2 regions of the Exiguobacterium sp. s152 genome follow, and region 2 is predicted to be linked to the other one. Evidence: predicted binding sites of a transcription regulator. Region 2 holds the regulator's gene; the other holds the start of a gene.

Region 1 (3,811 bases), 450 kb from region 2:
CTCACGTTGCGCGACTGTGACGATTTTCCCGTCATGGTCGAAGATGATGGCCCGTGAGCTTGTCGTTCCTTGGTCAAGTGCTAAGATATAACGTTTTTCTTTCTCCATATGAGAGTGCCTCCTTAGAAATTAGAAAGATTATGGGACAAGAATGCCGTAAACCAATGCGGCGATGACCGCCCCGATGATTGGTCCGACGACCGGAATCCATGAATAGCCCCAGTCCGACGTCCCTTTGCCTTTGATTGGAAGAATCGCATGCGCAATCCGCGGCCCGAGGTCACGTGCCGGGTTGATGGCATATCCCGTTGTACCACCAAGTGAGAGACCGATTGAGACGACGAGGAAACCGACGATGAGCGGATTCAAGCCGTCCGTGAACGTGTTGGCCCCGAATGACAAAATTCCGAAGACGAGAACGAACGTACCAATGATTTCCCCGATCAAGTTGAACGGCGTGCTACGAATCCCTGGTGCGGTCGAGAAGGTGGCCAGTTTGGCACCCGGATCGTCGGTCACATCATAGTGCGGTTTGTAGTGCACGAACACGAGGACGGCCCCGATGAACGCCCCGATAAACTGTGCCAAGATGTAGGCTGGCACATCAGCCCAAGGGAATGAGCCTGCTGTCGCGAGCCCGACCGTGACGGCAGGGTTCAAGTGCGCCCCTCCATAAATTCCGGCTGCGTATACCCCGATCATAACGGCGAAGCCCCAACCGAACGTGATGACGACCCAACCTGCGTTCTCCGCTTTCGAATGACGGAGGACGACGCCGGCGACGACACCGTTACCGAGCAAGATGAGTAGCATTGTACCAATAATTTCGCTGACGAATGCTGACATGTGATACTCCCTTCCTTCCATATTAAATTTGGCTTACCACTTCATTATATGCCCCAAATGTAAGCGTTTCAAAACCGAATATGCAAAAAAAGCCACTTTTCTTATGAAAAGTGGTTTTGATTGACAATACGCCGTCTGAAGTCGAGTCCAATCCCGACAAGAAAAGCGAGCAGGATCGCCAAACTGACGTATGCAAGCGGCGCGTAGAGGGCGGCACCGAGGTCGAGCGCGATCGAGACGATGACGGCCACATACAACCAGGCGAGCCGGGTGGAAATCTCTTTATCGTGATAACGATTCGTGAGCGAAGCGCCGAGTGGGGCCCCGATGAACGCCCCGACGACCAACGCGAGCGGTGTCATATAGTCGAGCGACAGCGACGGGAGATAGCCGACGAGTCCGCCAAGCGAGATGAACAGGACGGCGGCCAGGCTCGTCCCGACCCCGCGATGCGTCGAGAAGTCGAGCCAACTGACGAGGAGCGGGACGATGATGAAGCCGCCACCGATGCCGAGCAGAGCCGACAACAGTCCGGCCATCATCCCGATGACGAGGGCGGCAAGCAGCGATGATTTTTTCGGCTTCTGCGGTTTCGATGTTTTCTTTAATAGCGTAACGGCAAAATAAGATAGGATAGCCAGATAAAATAGGTTAAGCAATCAGTCGTATGTCCCCGAGATCGAGAGGACAAGCCGGCTCGACAGTTGCGCCGTGACGGCACCGGCCAAACCGACCGTGATGCCTGTCGACCAGGACACGTTGCCGAGCGATGTATGTTTCTTGGCGCCGGACAGGCTCGTCCCGACGACGAACAAGAGCGACGTAGCGACGGCCTCGGCCGCCGAGTATCCACTAAAGAGCAGCACCGGGACGATGATGACACCGCCGCCGATGCCGAAAAATCCGGACAAGGCGCCGACAATGGCACCGAGCGGGATAAAGAGAAGCGACCACATGACGACCAACTCGTTTCTGTTTAGATTCACTCTCCATGATAACGAAAAGCGGAACGATTTGGGAAGCATGTCAGAAGCGAATATTTGTTCGTGTATGTGATATAATCAAGGTACTATGCAAGGTACAGAAAGCGAGGAATATACATGGATAAGATTAGCGTTCCGTTTGACTTACAATCAGAATATAAGCCGGCCGGCGACCAACCGGAAGCGATTCGTCAGCTCGTCGAAGGAATCAATCGCGGCGACCGATATCAGACGTTGCTCGGGGCGACCGGTACAGGGAAGACGTTCACCGTATCAAACGTCATCCAAGAAGTGAAGAAGCCGACGCTCGTCTTGGCCCACAACAAGACGCTCGCCGGACAGCTCTACTCCGAGTTCAAAGAGTTCTTCCCGAACAATGCCGTCGAATACTTCGTCAGTTATTATGACTACTATCAGCCGGAGGCGTACGTGCCGTCGACCGACACGTTCATCGAGAAAGACGCCTCGATTAACGATGAAATCGATAAACTCCGCCACTCGGCGACATCGGCCTTGTTCGAGCGCGACGACGTCATCATCGTCGCTTCCGTCTCCTGTATTTACGGTCTCGGTAACCCGGAAGAATATAACAGTCTCGTCATAAGTCTCCGTGTCGGGAAAGAGATGGGGCGCGACCAGATGCTTCGCAAACTGATCGACATCCAATATGAACGGAACGATATCGATTTCCAGCGCGGCCGTTTCCGTGTCCGAGGTGACGTCGTCGAGATTTTCCCGGCGTCACGCGACGAACAATGCTTGCGCGTCGAGTTCTTCGGAGACGAAATCGATCGCATCCGCGAGATGGACCCGCTCACCGGCGAGATTATCGCCGACCGCGAGCACGTCTCAATCTTCCCGGCGTCCCACTTCGTCACCCGCGACGAGAAGCTGCAAAAAGCGATCGTCAACATCGAGGCCGAGCTCGAACAACAGCTCGCGAAGTTCCGCGAGGAAGGCAAACTGCTTGAAGCCCAGCGTCTCGAACAGCGAACGAACTATGACCTCGAGATGATGCGTGAGATGGGCTACTGTTCAGGCATCGAAAACTATTCGCGTCATTTGAACTTGACCGAGGCAGGGGCGACGCCGTACACGCTCATCGACTACTTCCCGAAAGACTTCCTACTCGTCGCCGATGAGTCGCACGTGACGCTCCCGCAAGTACGCGGCATGTATAACGGTGACCAGGCCCGGAAGCAAGTGCTCGTCGACCACGGGTTCCGCCTGCCTTCAGCTAAAGATAACCGTCCGCTCAAGTTCGACGAGTTCGAGAAGAAGTTGTCGCAAGCGATCTTTATCTCGGCGACACCAGGTCCGTTCGAGCTCGAGCATACCCCGCACATGATCGAACAGATCATCCGGCCGACAGGGCTGCTCGACCCGACGATCGAGATTCATCCGATCAAAGGACAAATCGACTACTTGATGGACCAAATTCGCGACCGCATCAAACAGGACGAACGCGTCCTCGTGACGACGCTCACGAAAAAGATGGCCGAGGATTTATCGGACTATCTGCGTGAAGCGGGCATCAAGGTCAACTATATGCACTCTGAAATCAAGACGCTCGAGCGGATTGAGATCATCCGTGACCTGCGTCTCGGAAAATACGACGTCCTCGTCGGAATTAACTTACTGCGGGAAGGACTAGACATCCCGGAAGTGAGTCTCGTCACGATTCTAGACGCCGACAAGGAAGGGTTCCTCCGTTCGGACCGATCGCTCATTCAGACGATTGGGCGGGCGGCGCGGAACTCGAACGGGCACGTCATCTTGTTCGCTGATAAGATGACCGACTCGATGACGCGCGCGATTGAAGAGACCGATCGTCGTCGCTCGATTCAACAAGCCTATAATGAAGAACACGGCATCACGCCGCAGACGATCCGTAAAGAAGTACGCGGCGTCATCCGCGCGACGGTCGACGCCGAGGAGGATGTGCTCGAATCACTCAGCTCGATGAAGCCGGCTGAACGTGA
Region 2 (3,811 bases):
ACCCTATCAATCAGAGTCCTGAATGAGTTCTTCTTGTGAAGACTCGTTCAGGACTCTTTTTCTATCAGTCTATATAATGAGGAAGCATGTATGGCTAGATGAGCGGACTAGACGAAACTGAAGGAGGTGGAAGACGTGGCAGCACCGTTAAGAGAGGTATATCATGAGGACTTTTTGCTAGGATTTGGACGACGTGTACAATCCGTCTACCCATCGTTTGACATAGAGGCATTTGTCGCATCGATCGTAGATGAGTCATGGGAAGCGTTAGCGCTGAAAGGGCGTATGCGCCGTATCTCGACAAAGCTCGGGGAGTACTTACCTCAACACTACGAGTCGGCTATAGACGTCTTGATAGAAATTGCAGACGATTGTGTCGGCTTTCCATATTTATTCTTTCCCGACTTCGTAGAAGTGTATGGACAGGCGGAAGAACATTGGGAACGCTCGATGTCAGCGCTCGAACTCTTCACGCAGAAATCGTCTTCGGAATTCGCGATCCGACCTTTTCTGCTTCGTGATTCGACGCGAGTGATGAATCGTATGATGGCATGGGCCAAGCATCCGAATGAGCATGTGCGGAGATTGGCGAGTGAAGGCTGCCGCCCTCGTCTTCCGTGGGCGGAATCGTTACCGATGTTCAAAGCAGACCCGGCTCCAGTGTTGGCGGTTTTAGAGTTATTGAAAGAAGACCCATCATTATATGTAAGGAAAAGTGTCGCTAACAACCTCAACGATATCTCGAAAGATAACCCGGAAGCCGTGCTCGCGGTCTCGCGTCGATGGCAGGGCGAACATGATCATACCGATTGGGTCATCAGACATGGGTGTCGAACATTGATCAAATCCGCTCACCCCGACGCCTTAACGCTGTTCGGTTATGCGCAAGAAACGGATTTAACCGTCAACGCATCGATTTCGATACATCCGAACATGCTCAGTATCGGGGAGGCGTGCGAGATTCAATACGATGTGTCGATTCGTCCAGGCGATGCTGCATATATTCGGGTCGAATACGCCATCGATTTCATAAAAGCGAACGGGAAAGCGAGTCGTAAGGCATTTCTGCTAGCGAATAAAATCGTCGCCGGGGGTGCGCGACTGGTAGCGAACAGGATGCACAGTTGGGCAGATTTGACGACGCGCCGACATTATCCGGGTGAGCATCGTGTCGTTTTGCTGGTCAATGGACGCGAAGTCGCTGAGAATCATATCATGTTGTATAAACGCGATGATTGAATCATACTTTGCGAAACAATATGATGTCAGCACCCAAATCTGTGTGGACAGGAGAGATGATCACGATGGGAAAAGGAATATTATTTTTTCTTTGTGGGAAGATGGGGGCAGGGAAATCAACGGTATCCAAGCGACTCGAGCTCGAAGAGCATGCGGTACGGTTGTCCGAGGATGAGTGGTTGCAGGCACTTTATCCTAATCAGATTCATATGTTCGAAGATTACTGACGACACTCTGAACTGCTCAAACCAATCGTAGAAACAACTGTCCAGCGTATGCTTGAAGTAGGGACAAATGTCGTGATGGATTTCCCTGCCAACACAATCGGTCTACGTCAATGGTTTCTTGTCATAGCGAACAAGGTTGGGGCAGACCATCAATTGATTTATCTGAATCTTAGCGACGAGCAGTGTATGAGACGAATTGCTAAAAGGCGGACAGAAATGCCTGAACGGGCAGCATTTGACACAAAAGAAGTGTTCAATCATGTCACTTCATTTTTTGAAGCACCTTCTGAGTCGGAAGGAATTCGAATTGTCGAATATGATTAATCCGTTAATATCTTCAGACGTTTAAAAAGGGCAACCCAGTCTAATAGACGGGTTGCCCTTTTGGGTGTATGGCATAAGCATTTGCTTAAAACGCACGTTTGAAGAACGTGGACGCATAGTCGAGCGTCGTATGTAGCGTCGTCGCGAAAGCGAGTCCGAAGAAGCATGCTGCCCCGTTCAGGTCGAGCCACGATCTGACAGCTTCCTCATACGGCGTGACCGTGAGCACGAGCGTGAGCGGGAAACCGAGATAGATGACCCGGATCAGATCGCTCAAGAGCGGAAAATGCGAGAATAACGACCGATGGGGCATAATCTTCACATAAGGGAGCCAAAAGCCCCGAAGCGGTCCCCATCGATAATAGGCGTCCGACTTTAAGTCAAGGTCCGGGGAGAGCCAGAACGTCCCGATTAGGGCGCCAAGCAGGAACACGGTCGGAACATCGATGTCAATAAAAGGCGTGGCAATCGCAAGAGCACCGATTGCCACGAGATTCGTACGGGTATGTGTCTTGCCACTAGCCATTAGTGAATCGTGCGGTATACACCGATGACCTTCCCTAAAATCGACACGTTATCGAAATACATCGCTTCGAGCTCGTCGTTCTCCGGCTGGAGGCGAACTTTCGAAGCTTCTTTATAAATCCGCTTCACGGTCGCTTCACCTTCATCCGTCATGGCGACGACAATCTCTCCATTGTCGGCCGTGTTCTGTTGACGGACGAGGACACGGTCCCCATCCAAGATCCCCGCGTTAATCATAGAGTCCCCTGAGACAGAGAGCATGTAGACGTTGTCGGAACCGACGACGTGGGCCGGGAGCGGGAAGTGCTCTTCCACGTTCTCAATCGCCGTGATCGGCGTACCGGCCGTGACTTTCCCGATGACCGGCACGTACATGACGGCATCATGGTCTTCCACGACTGACATCTCTTCATCTAAAATCTCGATGGCACGTGGCTTCGTCTTGTCACGTCGAATCAATCCACGCTTCTCTAGACGGTCCAAGTGGCCGTGGACGGTCGAGCTCGATGCGAGTCCGACTGCCTCTCCGATTTCACGAACGGAAGGTGGATACCCTTTCGCCCGGACCTCGGCTTTTATAAAATCAAGAATCTGTTGTTGTCTTGCTGACATTTTTTTCAATGGATTTCACCTCGATTATGTCGAATAACCTGCGAACGCATCCTATTCTTTATGGGTTTAGTTTAACACAAGAACACATGAGCGCACAAACATTCGTTCGTTTTTTTCTACTTGACCGAACAGAAGTTCTTGTTTTATGATGAGAACAGATAAACGAACAGACGTTCTCGAGAACGTGTATTCTTATTCCCAGGAGGTAATCGTTATGAGAGACACAATCAATGGAATCATTTTAGTCGGCATGTTGGCACTTGGAATGTTCGCGTTTTATATGGTCGGGGAGATGCGCCACGACGTCGATGTCGTCGCGACCGAACCGGTGATCGAGCACAGCGTCGAAGAAGAAGTCGCCTTGACGGAGGCCGAGTCGCTCGAGGCACAGCTTCTCGCCGAACGCGCTGAGAAAGAAGACGACAAGACGACGTGGTTCGCCGCCGAATAATCTTTTCTGATTGCGAACAGCCCCCGAAACTGTGTATCGTAGAGGGCGAATGGAAAGAAAGGAAGTGACGGGATGCGAGTCGTCATTTATTGTCGCGTGTCGACGAACAAGTCCACGCAAGAGACGTCACTCGGTCGCCAAGCGGACGAACTGACGCGGATGGCGAAACGTCTTGACGCCGAAATCGTCGATGTGATCAGTGAGCAAGAGAGTGGGTATGAGGTCAATCGGACGGGGTTGCTCGATTTGTTGGAGCACGTCTCGACGTCTAATCTCGATGCCGTGCTCGTGAGCGATGACAGCCGCCTCGGACGAGGGAACGCGAAAATCGCCATCTTGCATACGCTCATGAAACATAACGTCCGCTTGTTGACGATGCAATCGTCCGATGAATACGTTTTCTCGGATGCTGAGAAGATGGTGCTTGAAATTG

The links. The regulator LexA, encoded in region 2, represses DNA repair genes until DNA is damaged. The targets are predictions, from matches to a motif close to CGAACATATGTTCG.
Region 1: a site for LexA is predicted at 1,880-1,893, ahead of uvrB (excinuclease ABC subunit UvrB). Genes of this name have one in related genera too.

What each region holds. Positions count from the first base shown of each region.
Region 1 is NZ_JACSLX010000001.1:525,757-529,567, reverse strand. It holds gene glpK (glycerol kinase GlpK) at 1-108, opposite strand, end outside; gene KNP72_RS02695 (MIP/aquaporin family protein) at 139-846, opposite strand; gene KNP72_RS02690 (sulfite exporter TauE/SafE family protein) at 948-1,505, opposite strand; gene KNP72_RS16000 (TSUP family transporter) at 1,506-1,832, opposite strand; gene uvrB (excinuclease ABC subunit UvrB) at 1,947-3,811, shown strand, end outside.
Region 2 is NZ_JACSLX010000001.1:80,091-83,901, reverse strand. It holds gene KNP72_RS00435 (DNA alkylation repair protein) at 136-1,239, shown strand; partial or broken gene KNP72_RS00430 (P-loop nucleotide/nucleoside kinase family protein) at 1,260-1,790, shown strand; gene KNP72_RS00425 (metal-binding protein) at 1,876-2,316, opposite strand; gene lexA (transcriptional repressor LexA) at 2,316-2,936, opposite strand; gene KNP72_RS00415 (hypothetical protein) at 3,142-3,378, shown strand; gene KNP72_RS00410 (YneB family resolvase-like protein) at 3,451-3,811, shown strand, end outside.